Regions from separate parts of the Clostridium sp. LS3 genome, predicted to be linked through region 2. Evidence: predicted binding sites of a transcription regulator. Region 2 holds the regulator's gene; each other region holds the start of a gene.
The links. The regulator Rex, encoded in region 2, represses fermentation and respiration genes when NADH is low (regulators of the CRP and FNR family bind a similar motif). The targets are predictions, from matches to a motif close to ATTGTTAANNNNTTAACAAT.
Positions count from the first base shown of each region.

Region 1: a site for Rex is predicted at 3,272-3,291, ahead of ACZJV1_RS16755 (acetyl-CoA C-acetyltransferase). Genes of this name have one in related genera too.
Region 3: a site for Rex is predicted at 3,579-3,598, ahead of hypB (hydrogenase nickel incorporation protein HypB). Genes of this name have one in related genera too.

Region 1 covers NZ_CM143921.1:3,553,768-3,559,492, forward strand. Annotated here, with positions in the region: gene ACZJV1_RS16735 (F0F1 ATP synthase subunit B) at 1-7, opposite strand, end outside; gene atpE (ATP synthase F0 subunit C) at 47-277, opposite strand; gene ACZJV1_RS16745 (F0F1 ATP synthase subunit A) at 353-1,051, opposite strand; gene ACZJV1_RS16750 (ATP synthase subunit I) at 1,052-1,414, opposite strand; gene ACZJV1_RS16755 (acetyl-CoA C-acetyltransferase) at 2,051-3,232, opposite strand; gene wecB (non-hydrolyzing UDP-N-acetylglucosamine 2-epimerase) at 3,341-4,492, opposite strand; gene upp (uracil phosphoribosyltransferase) at 4,983-5,612, opposite strand; gene rpiB (ribose 5-phosphate isomerase B) at 5,644-5,725, opposite strand, start outside.
Region 2 covers NZ_CM143921.1:435,969-441,693, reverse strand. Annotated here, with positions in the region: gene ACZJV1_RS02280 (electron transfer flavoprotein subunit beta) at 1-345, opposite strand, end outside; gene ACZJV1_RS02275 (acyl-CoA dehydrogenase) at 363-1,502, opposite strand; gene ACZJV1_RS02270 (short-chain-enoyl-CoA hydratase) at 1,611-2,393, opposite strand; gene ACZJV1_RS02265 (redox-sensing transcriptional repressor Rex) at 2,682-3,323, opposite strand; gene ACZJV1_RS02260 (heavy metal translocating P-type ATPase) at 3,739-5,725, opposite strand, start outside.
Region 3 covers NZ_CM143921.1:2,849,827-2,855,551, forward strand. Annotated here, with positions in the region: gene ACZJV1_RS13360 (FAD-dependent oxidoreductase) at 1-2,691, opposite strand; gene hypB (hydrogenase nickel incorporation protein HypB) at 2,727-3,398, opposite strand; gene ACZJV1_RS13370 (TetR/AcrR family transcriptional regulator) at 3,648-4,301, shown strand; gene ACZJV1_RS13375 (AraC family transcriptional regulator) at 4,420-5,271, opposite strand; gene ACZJV1_RS13380 (6-phospho-beta-glucosidase) at 5,469-5,725, opposite strand, start outside.

The DNA of each region.
Region 1 (5,725 bases), 860 kb from region 2:
TTTCCATTAACATATATAACTACCTCCCTTCTGGAGCCATAAGACACTATTTTACTCCAACGAATATTAAAAGGATTGATACTAATAAGCCATAAATCGCAGTTGCTTCTGCAAAAGCTGATCCAAGCATTAATGCAGTAGTTATCTTACCACTAGCTTCTGGTTGTCTTGATATTCCTTCTACAGCCTTAGCTGTTGCATTTCCTATTCCAATTGCAGCTCCTATACCTACTAATACAGCTATAGCTGCTCCTAATGCTCTCATTGATATTTCCATAATAAAATCCTCCTTTAATATAAAACAATATAATAATTATATAATTAATAAATTAATATAATACTTAACTAAAAATTAATGCTCTGTATGTCCTGAATGTTCTGCTATCATTTTAATATTTATCATCGTTAACATTACAAATATTACTGTTTGAATACCACCGTCAAAAATATCAAAATATGCATGTAACGGTACAGGAACTCCTATCTGTGCTATAAATCCTATGTGATGCAATGCTTCATAACACAATTCTACTAAGAATGTAGCTGCTAGTATATTACCAAATAGTCTCAGTGCCAATGATACTGGAAGCATTATTCTCTCTAATATATTTATTGGTGTAATTATAGCAAGAGGGAATGTATATCCTCCGAAATAACTTTTCAAACCGTATTTTCGTATAGTATAAAATTGTACCATATAAAAAGTTATTAAGGCTAATGCCACTGTTACAGTAAAGTTCTTTGTTGGTACAGGAAGTCCTATTAATCCAGTAAAATTCATAAACAATAAAAATACCGCTAAACTTCCTATAAAAGGAATAATGTCTAAAAACTCTTCTCCCATATTAGCCGTTACTACATTTTTTAACATAGTATATATAGATTCTACTATTGCTTGCTTTTTATTAGGTCTGAGCTTCATATTTCTTGTTGACCATATAGCAATAATAGCTATTAACACAATGGTTATCCACTGCATTACCACCTCTGGAACTATTTCAATCTTAATTGGCCCAGCAACGTAAGACCATATTGGTTCTAGTGGTTCCACTTAATCACTTCCTTTCCCTGTTTTTATCCAATAGAATACTATCAAAACAAAATGTGATAAATATCCTGTAAGATATGATATAAGTTGTATTAAGTTATTTAAAAATGGCAATGCTATAACAATGATAGTAAATATTCTTATAATATATCCAAGAATTAAAAATATACTTTTATCATTATTTAAAGAATATTCTAAGATTAATCCACTAACTATAGAATTTGTTAATGATACTATTAATCCTAATAAAAATACACAAGCCACTTTTAAGTCTATTAGAAAGGATAATATAAGTACAAAAATGAATCCTGCTATTAAATCATATTTTATCATATTAGAAATTAACTTATTCATTTCTCTACTCATTTTATCCTCACTCCCAACTAACTCTTGTTATTATATTACTCTGAAAACATTAATGAAAATCTTATATTTATTCATATAATACATTTAACATCTATATTTAACGATTTTAAGTATTTAAGTTCTATTTACTTAACAAACTTCATTTTTACATCTATTTTCTTCTAGTGTAGTAAAATCAAAGAATTATTATTCATTTTAAAGAATATTCAGAATATTATAAATATAGATTTTTACCGTTGTTATCATTTTCATAATAGTTTTTTTAAATTAAATTTACATTTTTTTCAATTTTTGTTTGTTTATATGAATTTTTATTCATTTATACTGTAATAATTTATTAGTGCCTATTTTAAAGGATGAATAAATATTTATTCGATTATTCATTTTTTAGTTTTTTTCTTTATAATTTTTCCTAAATATTTTTGTATGTATTTATATTATATATATATATAACAGTTATATAGGTTTTAATAATCTTATTATAGATATTACTTTAAATTTTATACAGTTCTACATATCACTTTTATATTGTAAATATTATATTTTCTCATTTATTATTATTATCTATTAATATCTTTATAATTCATATCAAAATAAAAACTCTCGATTTTATATCGAGAGCTTTTATATATAAAGTTATTTTCTTTCAACTATAAGAGCTGTTCCCATTCCTCCACCTATGCATAAAGTTGCCAAACCTTTTCTAGCATCTCTCTTTTGCATTTCATGAAGTAATGTAACCAATATTCTTGCACCTGATGCTCCAACTGGATGGCCTAATGCTATGGCTCCTCCATTTACATTAACTTTACTCATATCAAAATTTAAATCTTTTGCAACTGCCAAACTTTGAGCTGCAAAAGCTTCATTGGCTTCTATTAAATCTAAATCTTCAATTTTTAAATTTGCTACTTCTAAAGCTTTTTTTGTTGCATGGAAAGGTCCATATCCCATAATTGAAGGATCTAATCCTTTTTGTCCATAGGAAACTATTTTTGCTAATGGTGTAATACCTAATTCTTCTGCTTTTTCAGCACTCATAACTACGAAAGCTGCTGCTCCATCATTTATACCAGATGCATTAGCTGCAGTTACTGTGCCATCTTTTATAAATGCAGGCCTTAACTTAGCCATTCCTTCAATTGTAGCACCAAATCTTGGATATTCATCAGTATCAACTACCTTTGGCTCTCCCTTTCTTTGTGGTATAACAACTGGTACTATTTCATCTTTAAATTTACCTGCCTTAATAGCAACTTCAGCCTTTAATTGTGAGTTAAGTGCAAATTCATCTTGTTCTTCTCTTGTTAAATTCCATTCTTTAGCTATGTTTTCTGCAGTTACTCCCATGTGATAATTGTTAAATGCATCCCATAAGGCATCATTTATCATAGAATCAACCATTTTTCCATCGCCCATTCTTTGGCCCCATCTAGATGTTTTTAATAGATAAGGTGCTTGAGACATATTTTCCATACCACCAGCTACAACTATGTCTGCGTCTCCTGCTTTTATCATTTGAGCTGCTAATGCAACCGTTCTTAAACCTGATCCGCAAACTTTATTTATTGTCATAGCAGGTACTTCTACTGGTAATCCAGCTTTTATAGCTGCTTGTCTTGCAACATTTTGTCCAAGCCCTGCTTGAATAACATTACCCATTACAACTTCTTCTACTAATTCACCCTTTATACCTGCTTTAGCTACAGCTTCCTTTATTACTACTGCTCCTAATTCTGCTGCTGATACGTCTTTTAATGCTCCTCCAAATGAACCAATAGCAGTTCTTACTGCACTTGCAATTATAACTTCTCTCATAATCCACATCTCCTCCATATAATAGTCAGAATTATCTAATTTGTTAAACAATTAACACAATTTAATTATATCACTTTATCCCTTTTATTCAACCATAATTTTCAAAATCTATCTTAAAAATTCCTCTATTTCTAACGTTCTTATGTTAAAATAATTTTCAATTATATTTGCAATTCTCTTTGATGCTAAACCATCTCCATAAGGATTAGCCGCCTTACTCATTTTAGTATATTCATCTTTGTTATTTATTAAATTATTAGCTTCAGTTATTATCTTTTCAATATCAGTACCTACTAATTTTACAGTTCCATATTCAACTGCTTCTGGCCTTTCTGTTACATCTCTAAGAACTAATACTGGTTTTCCTAGGTGTGGTGCTTCCTCTTGTAGTCCACCTGAATCGGTCATTACCATAAAGCACTTATTCATTAAATTATGAGTTTCTTTAGTATCTAATGGTGATAATAAATGAACTCTTTCCTTGTCTCCTAATTTTCTGTTTACAACATCCTTAACAACTGGATTTAAATGCACTAAATATACTAGCTCTACATCCTTATTTTCTTCTACTATCTTACTTAATGCATCACATATATTTTCTATTCCTTGCCCCCAGTTTTCTCTTCTATGAGCAGTAATCATTATAACTTTTTTATTTTCAAAATCTATCGTGTTTAGTATATCATTTTCAAATATATATTCTTCCTTTACTGTGTGAAGCATAGCATCAATAACAGTGTTACCAGTTATGTAGATATCTCTCTCATTAACACCTTCTCTTAAAAGATTTGCTTTAGAACCTTTTGTTGGTGCAAAATGTAAATCTGCTAATGCTCCCGTAAGTTTTCTATTCATTTCTTCAGGGAATGGAAAATATTTATCAAAGGTTCTGAGACCTGCTTCAACATGCCCAACTTTAATTTGTTGATAGAAGGCTGCAAGTGCTCCTGAAAATGTAGTAGTCGTATCCCCATGAACAAGTATCATATCAGGCTTTTCTTCTAAAAATATTTCTTCTAATCCTTCTAGAACCCTATTAGTTATTCCAGTTAAAGTTTGCTTGCTCTTCATTATGTTCAAATCAAAATCTGGTTTTATATCAAAATAATCTAATACTTGATCTAACATTTCTCTATGTTGTGCTGTTACACAAACCTTTGAATCTATTCCTTCCCTTTTTTCTAGTTCTTTTACTAAAGGAGCCATCTTTATAGCTTCTGGTCTGGTTCCAAATATAGTTATAACTTTTTTCTTATTCATTCTAGATTCCTCCTGATTTATATATAAATTAAATTATTTCCATTATTAATATTTACTATTTCTATTTTTTATAAGCTTTATTCTAGTTTAATTATTACATATTTTCGTAAATTCAATGCTTATATAATTATACACTCTTACTAGCAAATAAACAAATATTGCTCTATCTTAAGCCTTAATTTTTCTATATTTAAACTCTATTAATCTAACTTTTTTAAATATATTTAAGATATCTTTTTTATGCTCAATAATAAAAAAGTAGCCATATGTAAGTTTACTTATTCCTTCGCTCCGCTCCAAGTCAACGCAAACTTACATATGTCACTTACAAACTGAAGGTTAGGAAAGTATAAAACAACTCTACTTTTTTACATTGAATTACTAAAAGCCTTATATAATCACATTTTCAAAACTTTAAATTTTTATACTTTCCTCGACATTAAATAAGGAGCAACTTATAAAAAGCTACTCCTTATTTATATTAATTTAATTATTTAGTTCCAAATAATCTATCGCCTGCATCTCCAAGCCCAGGAACTATATATCCATGTTCATTTAATTTTTCATCTATTCCAGCAACATATATATCTACATCAGGATGAGCTTTTTGAACAAACTCTATACCTTCTGGAGAGCTTATTAAGCACATAAGTCTTAAATTCTTAGCTCCTCTCTTCTTTAACATAGTTATAGCATCTGCTGCTGATCCACCTGTAGCTAACATTGGATCTACTACTATTACATCTCTTTCTGCTATATCTTGAGGTAACTTACAGAAGTATTCTACTGGTTGAAGAGTTTCTTCATCTCTATATAATCCTACATGACCAACCTTTGCTGCTGGTATAAGCTTTAGCATACCATCTACCATTCCAAGGCCTGCTCTTAAGATAGGAACTATAGCCATTTTTTTACCTGCTAACATCTTACACTTTGTTTTACAAATTGGAGTTTCTATTTCTACTTCCTCTGTACTTAAATCCCTTGTTACTTCGTAAGCCATAAGCATTGAAACTTCTTCTACTAGTTCTCTAAAATCCTTTGAACCAGTTTCCTTACTTCTTATAAAAGCCAACTTATGTAATATTAATGGATGATCTATTTGTGTTACTTTACTCATTTATATTCCTCCTATTGCATTAACAATTATATTATTTATTATATCTTTTTTCTAACTCTGTTATTTTATTAATTCTATTTTGATGTCTTCCACCTTCAAATTTAGTATTTAAA
Region 2 (5,725 bases):
TGCAAATACTATATCATACTCTAACTTTTTTAAAGCTCCTGCTAAAGCCTTTGAAGTTGCTAATGTATCTGCTCCCGCAAAAGCCCTATCAGTTATAAGAATGGCTTCATCAGCTCCCATACATAAAGCTTCTCTTAAAGCATTTTGTGCTTGAGGAGGTCCCATACTTATTACTGTAACTTTCGCTCCTGTATTGTCTTTTATTGTTAATGCTTCTTCTAAAGCATGTTTATCCTCTGGATTTATTATTGATGGAACTCCATCTCTTATAAGTGTTCCTGTTTTTGGATCAATCTTAACAGCTGTTGTATCTGGAACTTGTTTTAAACAAACTACTATATTCATCTATAAATCCTCCCTTATTATCTTAATGCATTTCCTGAAATAACCATTTTTTGAACTTCTGATGTTCCTTCATAGATTTCAGTTATCTTAGCATCTCTCATCATTCTTTCAACTGGATATTCCCTAGTATATCCGTATCCACCGAATATTTGAACAGCCTTAGTTGTTACATCCATAGCAACTTCTGCTGCATAAAGTTTAGCTCTTGCTGCTTCTACTGAATATGGAAGTTTAGCATCCTTTAAGCATGCTGCTTTATAAACTAAGTGTCTTGCAGCTTCTATTTTTGTATCCATTTCTGCAATCATCCATTGTAAACCTTGGAATGCTGCTAATGGTCTTCCAAATTGTTTTCTTTCCTTCATATAAGCAACTGCTTCGTCAAATGCTCCTTCTGCTATTCCTAAAGCTTGAGCTGCTATACCTATTCTTCCTCCATCTAGAGTTTTCATAGCTATACCAAAGCCTTTACCTTCTTGTCCAATTAAGTTCTCCTTTGGAACAATACAATTACTCATAACTAATTCTGTTGTTGAAGAAGCTCTAATTCCTAGTTTTTCTTCTTTCTTTCCTATTGAGAATCCTGGAAAATCCTTTTCAACTATAAATGCTGATATTCCCTTTGTTCCTTTACTTCTATCTGTCATAGCAAATATTATAAATGTTTCTGCTACTCCTCCATTAGTTATAAATATTTTTGATCCGTTTAATATATAATTATCTCCATCTAATACTGCTACTGTTTGTTGACCTGCCGCATCTGTACCTGCTCCTGGTTCTGTTAAACCAAAAGCACCAAGTTTTTTACCTGTTGCAAGATCTTTTAAATACCTTTCTTTTTGATCTTTAGTTCCAAACTGCTCTATTAAAGATGCACAAAGAGAAGTGTGGGCAGACACTATAACCCCTGTAGTTCCACAAGCCTTTGATAGCTCCTCTACAGTTAATATATAAGAAAGCGTGTCTCCACCTGCTCCACCGTACTCTTTAGAAAAAGGAATTCCTAACATTCCAAGCTTGGCCATTTTTTCAACGTTTTCCATTGGAAATCTTTCAGTTTCATCAATTTCAGCAGCAATTGGTTTTACTTCATTTATAGTGAATTCTCTAGCCATTTGTCTCACTAATTCTTGCTCTCTAGTTAATTGAAAATTCATTTAATATACCTCCTTGATATTGAACCTTTTTTGATTATATGAATTTACTTAATTTAAATATTTTTAATTATTTAAATTTGAATTTTTTTTATATTTTATTTTTTCTGACTATTTGTTAGAAAAATTTTTGGCTCTCTTTTCCATAAATGCTTCCATGCCCTCTTTTTGATCTTCTGTAGAGAAGCATTTACCAAAATCTTCGGCTTCAATTTCTATAGCTTTATCTATATCTACTTGCATCCCCCTATTTATAGCATCTTTACATAACCTTACTGCTATAGGAGCATTTGATATTATGGTCTTTGCCATATTTTTAGCTTCTTCCATTAAACTTTCTAGTGCCACAACTTTATTAACTAAGCCTATTTTTAAAGCTTCATCTGCCTTTACAGTTGCACAAGTATAAATAAGCTCTTTGCCCTTTCCTTCACCAACTAATCTTGGTAATCTTTGAGTTCCTCCAAATCCTGGTGTTATTCCAAGACCAACCTCTGGTTGAGCAAATCTAGCCTTTTCTGAAGCTATTCTTATATCACAAGCCATAGCTAATTCACATCCACCACCTAAAGCAAATCCTGATATAGCCGCAATAACAGGCTTGTCTAATTTTTCTAATCTTCTGAAAACTCTGTTTCCTAAAAGACCAAATTCTCTTCCTTCATCTTCAGTTAAGTCCTTCATTTCAGAAATATCTGCTCCAGCAACAAAAGCTTTTTCCCCAGATCCTGTTAGTATGACACAGTAAATATTTTGATCATTTTCTAAATCATCTAAAACTGCATCTAAATCTTTTAAAGTCCCTGAATTTAAAGCATTTAAAGCTTTAGGTCTATTAATTGTAACAATAGCTAGATTTCCCTCTTTTTCAAGAATTACATTCTTTAACTCCATAATAAAGTCCTCCCTTTAACTATACTTATATAAAATTATTCAATTTTTCATTAATCTTTAATTATATAAGCTTCTCAAACCTATACTTTATACCCTTTAATGTGACATATTTAACTAAACATATCAAAAATTCTTTAATAATCTATATGTTTAATAAATAAACCATTTGTTAATCTTGTAACAATTAATAAAAAAAATAATTGAAGCCCCCGCTTCAATTATTATTATAAACTCTTAAATTTTCTTTTGCAATAAATATTTCTAATTTTAGGCAATTTTTTAATGTAACTACTTACTTTCATCTTTATCATGAAGTAAATATATTAATGTTAGTAAACTTTCTGATAAATGAACATTTTCAACTGTAACTTCTTCAGGTACAGATAAATCAACTGGAGCAAAATTCCATACGCCTGTTACTCCACCTTCTACTAAAGTATCACTAACCTTTTGTGCATTTATTCTAGGAACACAAATTATTCCTATATCTATACTGTTATCTCCTAAATAATATTTTAAGTTATCAATATCTTGTATTTCTATATCTCTTATTTTCATTCCAATAAGCTTAGGATTTGCATCAAATATAGCTTCTATAGTTAACCCTATTTGAGAAAATCTACTGTAATTTGCTATTGCCTGACCTATATTTCCTGCTCCAACTATGATTCCTTTGTATTCTTTATTTAATCCCAATATTAGGCTTATTTGATTATATAAATCTTTTACATTATATCCATAGCCCTGTTGGCCAAAGTCTCCAAAACAATTTAAGTCTTGGCGTATTTGTGACGCTGTAAAGCCTATCTTTTCTCCTAACTCTTTTGAAGAAATTCTATCTACATCATTTCTTAACAACTCTTGTAAGTATCTATGATATTTTGGCAGTCTTTTAATTACAGCCATAGAAATATTCTTTTTCTTATCCATAACCTTCATTCTCCTAATCAAATTTATTTTCATATATTAAAACTTTATTATTACCAAATTTATAATATATATTTTAACACTTTTATTAAAATTTTAAAACAACTTGAGTTACGTATTTAACAAAGTTTCAAAATTTTCTTTTATTTTTCTTAAAATCTAAAAATAGATTATATACTTAATAAACATTTAATAAAATATTTTCCAATAAAAATTAATTTAATTATATTTAGTTATAAAAAATAGACTTATGTATAACGTAGCAGATCCGTTATACATAAGTCTCAAATTTATACAAAGCTTCTCAAAGCTTTGTAAACAAGATAATGATCTTGTATGCTTCCCTTACGCCTGAAAATTTTCAACCTAATTCATTATATTTAATATGATGAAATTTGTCAATAAAATAGTTATAAAATTATTTTAAACATCTAGTTGAATTTAGAACTGCTATTAAAGTTACTCCTACATCTGCAAATACTGCTTCCCACATTGTTGCTACTCCAAAAGCACTTAAAATCAATACTAATACTTTTACTCCTAATGAGAATATTATATTTTGCCATAAAACTTTATTTGTCTTTCTTGCAACTTTAATGGCTGTAACTAAAGCTTCTGGATCGTCTTTCATTAAAACTACATCTGCGGCTTCAATAGCTGCATCTGAACCTATTCCTCCCATAGCAACTCCTATATCAGCTCTTGCTAAAACTGGTGCATCATTTATTCCATCTCCAACAAATATAACTTTTCCTTGAGTTGAATTATCTTTTATTAAACCTTCTACCTTTTCAACCTTATCTCCTGGTAATAATTCTGAAAATACCTTATCAACGCCTACTAGTGATGCTACCTTTTCTGCCACGGATTTATTATCACCTGTTAACATAACAGTTTGAGAAACCCCAACTTCCTTCAAGCCTTCTATGGCTTTCTTAGCGCCTTCTTTTATTTCATCGGATATAACTATATTACCTTTATATTCATTATTTATAGCAATATGAACTATTGTTCCAATTGATGCTATATCAGTATAACTTATATTAAACTTTTCCATCAGTTTATAGTTACCTACTAAAACTTCTGCTCCGTTAATTAAGGCTTTAATTCCATGTCCTGATATTTCTTCATAATCACTTAACTCTTCATTTTTTATATCTTTTCCATATTCCTTTATAATAGATTGAGCTATTGGATGATTTGATAAGCTTTCTGCTATAGCCGCAACCTCTATTAATTCTTCTTTTGAAATATTATTATTATTTATTTCTGTTACCTTAAAAACTCCTTTAGTTAAAGTTCCTGTTTTATCAAAAACAACTGTATTAACATCTTTAAGAGCTTCTAGGTAATTTCCACCCTTAACTAATATACCTTTTTTAGATGCTCCTCCAATCCCTGCAAATAATCCGAGAGGAATAGAAACTACTAATGCACAAGGACAAGATACAACTAAGAATATTAAAGCTCTATAAATCCAATCTGAAAAACTTGCATCCTTTATAACTAATGGAGGTATTATAGCCAACGCTAAAGCTGAAAATACAACTATTGGAGTATATACTCTTGCAAATTTAGTTATAAACTTTTCAGTTGGTGCTTTTTTATTAGATGCATTTTCCACTAATTCTAAAATTCTTGATACTGTTGATTCTTTAAAGTTTTTAGATACCTTAACTTTTAAAACACCATTTGTATTTATAAATCCTGCTAGAATATCTTCTCCCACAGAAACTTCCCTTGGAACTGATTCACCAGTAAGTGCTGATGTATCTACAAAGCTTGTTCCATCTAATACAACACCATCTAAAGGTACTCTTTCACCTGGCTTAATAACTATTATATCATCTATATTGACTGTTTCTGGTTTAACTTTTTCTTCTTTTCCATCTACTAAAATATTAGCATATTCAGCTCTTATATTCATAAGAGATGTTATTGATTTTCTAGATCTATTTACTGCATAAGATTGGAATACCTCTCCTATTTCATAAAATAACATAACTGCTACCCCTTCTTTAAAGTCACCTACAAAGAAGGCTCCTAAAGTAGCAACTGTCATTAAGAAGTTTTCATCAAATACTTCTCCTCTGAATATATTTTTTATAGCTGTTAAAACTACTTCTCCTCCAATTAAAACATAACTAAGAGCAAAAAGTATTATTGATATCATTGAAGCCTCTTTTGAAATGATAGCAACTATATATATTATTGCACCTATTATTAATCTAATATTCTCCTTTATATCAACTTTTCCTCCATGTGAATGATCATGAGAGTGTCCGTGTGAATCATCATGAGAATGTCCATGATCTTCTCCTCTTAAATGGGTATGAGAATGTTCCTTCCCATGATTATGATTTTCTTTATCACTATCACTTTCTATAGAACAGCAACTACTTGTA
Region 3 (5,725 bases), 1.6 Mb from region 2:
TTAAGAATTTCCTTTAAGTATCTTCTTAACTTTTCTAGCATTAATTACAATTTTACGCTTAATTGTATTCTTAATAACCTTTGGCTTAAGTTGTTTAAGAGTTACACTTTGTGCATCATATTTTCTATGAAGTTTAATAGCATCAAACTTACATCTAGTTGTACATGCTCCACATCCTATACATGTATATTCATCCACTGTTGTAGCACCACATCCAAGGCAACGTTCTGTTTCCTTCTTCATTTGCTCTTCAGTAAATGTAGGACGTAAATCTCTAAATGTTTCTTTTGATTTAGCTCCATCCACATGATCTATTCTATTTCTCTTAATATTATCATAACCCTCTAACCTTAAGTTTTCTTTATCAAAGGCATGATATTCCCTTCTATCACGACCTAAAACTAAGCTTTGACCTGGATGAACAAAACGATGAATTGATATTGCTGCTTCTTTACCTAAAGCAATAGCATCTATAGCAAATCTAGGTCCAGTTAAGGCATCTCCACCTGCAAATACGTCTGGTTCTCCAGTTTGTAATGTAAATGAATCTGCTTTAATTGTCTTATTTGGATTTAATTCTGCTTTACTATTTTCTAATAAGTTACCCCAGTCCATTCCTTGACCTACTGAAATTAAAATATGACTTGCTTTAACAACCTTAACTTCATTTTCATCAAATTTTGGATTGAATCTTTTATTATCATCAAAAACAGAAATACACTTCTTAAACTCAATTCCAACTACCTTACCATTTTCAGTTAGAATTCTCTTTGGTCCCCAAGAATTATTAATTTCAATATCTTCTGCTAAAGCTTCATCAATTTCTTCATCTAAAGCAGGCATTTCTTTTCTTGATTCAAGACAGAACATAGAAGTTTTAGCTGCGCCAACTCTTGTACCAGTTCTTGCAACGTCAATTGCAACATTACCACCACCGATTACAACAACTTCTCCATCTAGCTTAATGTCATTTCCTAAGTTAACTTCACGTAAGAAATCAACTCCAGTCATAACGCCTTCTGCCTCTTCACCTTCTATACCAAGGTTTCTTCCTGCTTGTGCACCTATTGCAACATAGAACGCTTCGTAGTCTTGACCTCTTAATTCTTTAAGAGTTACATCTTTTCCTACTTCAACACCAGTTTTGAATTCTACACCTAATTCTCTTAAAATTTCTATTTCTGCATTTATTACATCTTTTTCTAATCTATAAGATGGAATTCCAAGTGTTAACATACCACCGAGTACCTTTTGCTTTTCAAATACAGTTACCTTGTATCCATCAATAGCTAAGTAATATGCACAAGATAAACCTGAAGGTCCACCACCTACGATTGCAATTTTCTTACCATATTCATGTCTTTTCTTTGGCACATAACGATGTTCTGTATTTAAATCTTGCTCAGCAATGAACTTTTTAATTTCATCTACAGCAACTGCTTCATCAATTTCTCCTCTAGTACATGCAGATTCGCATTTTCTTGGGCATATACGTCCACATACTGCTGGGAATGGATTTTCATTTTTTATAAGCTCCAGTGCTTCTTTATATCTTCCTTGAGAAGCAAGCTTTATATATCCTTGAACAGAAATATGTGCTGGACAATATGTTTTACAAGGACTTGTACCAGTCTCAACAACGTTTTCTCTATTTATACGATGATCAACATTCCATTTATCTTCACCCCACTCTGTATTATGAGCAAAGTCTACTCTCTTCTTTTCAGGAATTGGTGTTTTAGTACATAATTTTTGACCTAATTTTAATGCATTAACTGGACAAACTTGAACACATTCTCCACAAGCCACACATTTGTCTTTATCTACTTTTGAAACATAATTTGAACGCACAAAATCATTGTTTCTGAACATACCAGCAAGTCTTGTAGCATAACATGAACATCCACAACAATTACAGATAGCATGAGTATGTCCTGGACCATCTGCATTTGGTATTTGATGCATTAAACCATTTTCTTCAGCTCTCTTAATAATATCAAAAGCTTCTTCACGAGTAATAGCTCTACCTCTACCTGTACGTATATAGTATTCTGCCGCATGTCCAAGTTGAATACACATGTCTTCTTTTAAGTGTCCACAACCTTCACCCATAGCTTCTCTTGATGTACGACAAGAACAATCTGATACAGAGAATACAGTATTTTCATTAAGATATTTAGAAATTTCTTCATATGAAGCTCTTCTAGTTTCTCCTTCAATAGCTGTTTCTATTGGTATAACACGCATAGTTCCTGTTCCTACTGAAAAAACACCTGCTGTAAGAGGAGCTTTTTTTCTTCCATATGCCTCAAAAGCTTCTGCAATTTGCTTATAATTTTCAACACTTTCTCTATTAGGATGATTAACTATCATTTCCATTTGTCCTGGAACCCAAAGATCATACCAATATTTATCAACTCCATCTACTTCACCAATGAAACAAACACCAGCAACTGCTAAATCCCATAGTAATTTTGCTGTTTCCTCTACAGATTTTCCACATAAAGCTGCAACTTCTTCTGCCGTCTTCTTTTTACGAAATTCAAGATGAAGTCCTACTTCTGCCATTTCTGTTGTAACAACAGGCTCAAGAATTTTATACTCAGGCTGATCTGGCTTAATTTCAGATTTCGACCCAGATTTTTTCATACTTATGTGATTAGCAAGATCCAATACCTTCTGATTTACCATTAATATATTCCCCCATTTTTTAATTTATTATATCTCTAATTTTCATTCCAATTCTTAACTTCAGTACGCACCCAATCTGCCCACTCGTCAATACCTTCTCCAGTCTTCGCAGATATTTGTATTATTTTTATATTTGGATTTAATTTAGTAATATACTCTTTAACTTTCTCTAAATCAAAATCAAAATAATCCATTGCATCAATCTTATTAATTAATACAACATCAACAATAGAAAACATTAACGGATATTTTAGTGGTTTATCATGTCCCTCTGGCACACTTAAAATCATTGCATTTTTTGATGCTCCAGTGTCAAATTCTGCTGGACACACTAAATTCCCTACATTCTCTAATATTGCAAAATCAATTTCTTCTGTTCCAAGTCCTAGTAAACCTTGTTTTGTCATATCTGCATCTAGATGACACATTCCACCTGTATGTAATTGAATTACTTTTGCGCCAGTTTTTGAAACAGTATTAGCATCAACATCTGAGTCAATATCAGCTTCCATAACTCCAATTCTCATTTCATCTTTTAAGGCATTAATTGTTCTTACAACTGTTGTTGTTTTACCTGAACCTGGTGATGACATCAAATTTAATAAAAATGTCTTATCTTTTTTTAACTCTTCCCTAAGCAAATCTGCTTGTCTATCATTATCTTCAAAAACACTTTGCTTAATCTCAAGAATTTTATAAGTTTCCATATTATCCACCCCTTATTTAATAATAAATTTTATTTTTTCTTTTTTTACATTTAACTTTCCCCTTTTTAACTTAAATGATAAAAAAAGTATTTCATACAATAAAAGTACATTATAAAAACATAATATTATTGACCAATTTTCCTTAACATAATTAACATAATTAAATTCACCGAATCTGATTATGTTAATAATATAACATACTTTCTTCTTATTGTAAACATATTCATAAATTGTTTTGATATTCCTTTTGTGATATACTTTAACAAAATTCAAAATCATTATGTTTTAAAATTAATTGCACGAGGAATTATTATGAAAAAATTAACAGATAGACAAAAACAGGCTATTGCCACAAAACTTAGAATTACACAGATAGCAACGAATCTTTTTAAAGAAAAAGGCTTTGAAAATGTAAAGATTCAAGAAATTTGTGATGCATCTGAAATTTCAACCGGTGCCTTCTACCATCATTTTAAATCTAAAAATGAAATAGTTAATACAGGCTATGAGCAAATAGATTTGTTATTAAAAGAACGATTTGAGTCACAAACCTTTAATTCAAATATAGAAAAAATGATGTACTTGTTTAGTGAGGGACTTTCTTTACTCCAAGATCTAGGATGGCTATTTGTATCTGATGTTTACAAGAATATTCTTTCTATAGATAGTAAATATACTTTAAAATCAGATCGTTTTCTTACAGTTGAAATTAAATCTGCTATAGAATCAGCTATAGAATCTGGTGAGCTAAAATCTAATATCTCTTCTGATGATTTAACTAAAACTCTTTTAAGAACATCAAGGGGTGTTATTTTTGATTGGTGTCTTCATCAAGGAAGTTATGACCTAAAAACTAATATAACTTTTGACTTAAACTTAATACTTGCTAATTATAAAAAGTAGCCTATTAAATCTAAAAAATTTCTGAAAGTGTTTATTTTACTAGTTTTAAAAGCATATAAAAAGGATGTCGCGTTTCGTGACATCCTTTTTGTTAGATTAACTAGATATAGTTTCTATATTATTTCTTTCTTATTGGTATCCATACCTCAAACTTTGAATTTGAAGGATCTGCATTTAAATAAACTTCGATATCTGGTGCATCTGCATACTCATATCCTGAAGTTGGTAGCCACTCAGTAAATGCTCTCATTTGAACTTCTTGAATTGCAGCTGGCATAACCCCTCCTCCAGGGAAAATAGCCCAAGTGCATGCTGGTATCATATATTCATGCATACCTTCTGGTACTTCTTTATTAGTTTTAGTAGCAATATAGTATTCCCAGTTTTCTAATTCATCCATTGCTAAACTTAACCCTAAAACTCCATTAGATTTTTCATCCATTAAAGCTATTACATCATTAAGTCTTCCACTCTTCTCTATCTCTGCCCAAAACTTTGGTACATACTCAAAATTCTCTTTAATATTCTTTTTAATTAATACCTTAACGCCAACAACTCTAAATTCATCTTTCTTAACTATACTATAATTCATTTCCTCTACTCCTTTTATTGTTATTTTAAAACTTATAGGAGAATATGATTTTAGGAATGTTCCTTCCTTTTGTGCACTTGAAGGAGTTACATTGTGTAACTTTTGAAAAGCTCTATTAAAAGCAGTTGGAGATTCATATCCATAACGCATTGCTACATCAATTACCTTATCACCACTTTGCAAATCAATAGCAGCCTTTGTTAATCTCCTGTTCCTTATATATTCAGCTAATGGTCTACCTGCTATATAAGAAAACATTCTTTGAAAATGATATACACTACAACATGCTAGCTTTGCTGCTTTTGTATAATCAATTTCTCCATCTAAATTACTTTCAATATAATTTAATGCCTCATTTAATTGATCTAACCATTCCATAAACTCCATCTCCTTACAATAAAAGTATAGCAATATACAAATTTAATAACCTCTCATTCTCTGCACAAATATGAGAGATTAACTATATATCAATTTAATCTTTATTTCTATTTCCCAAGCAATATAAATATTATATATAGAAGAAGGTAGTAAACACAACCTATGCTTACTACCTTAAGATATAATATTAATTTTTATTAATATAAATCTTCCCCATTAGTTTCTATAACCTTCTTATACCAGTAGAAAGATTTTTTCTTGTATCTTTTGAAGGTGCCATTTCCTTCATTATCTTTATCTACATATATAAAACCATAACGTTTCTTCATTTCTCCTGTAGATGCACTGACTAAGTCAATACATCCCCAAGTAGTATAACCAAAGACGTCAACACCATCTATTTCAATAGCATCTCTCATAGCTTTTATATGCTCTCTTAAGTAGTCTATACGGT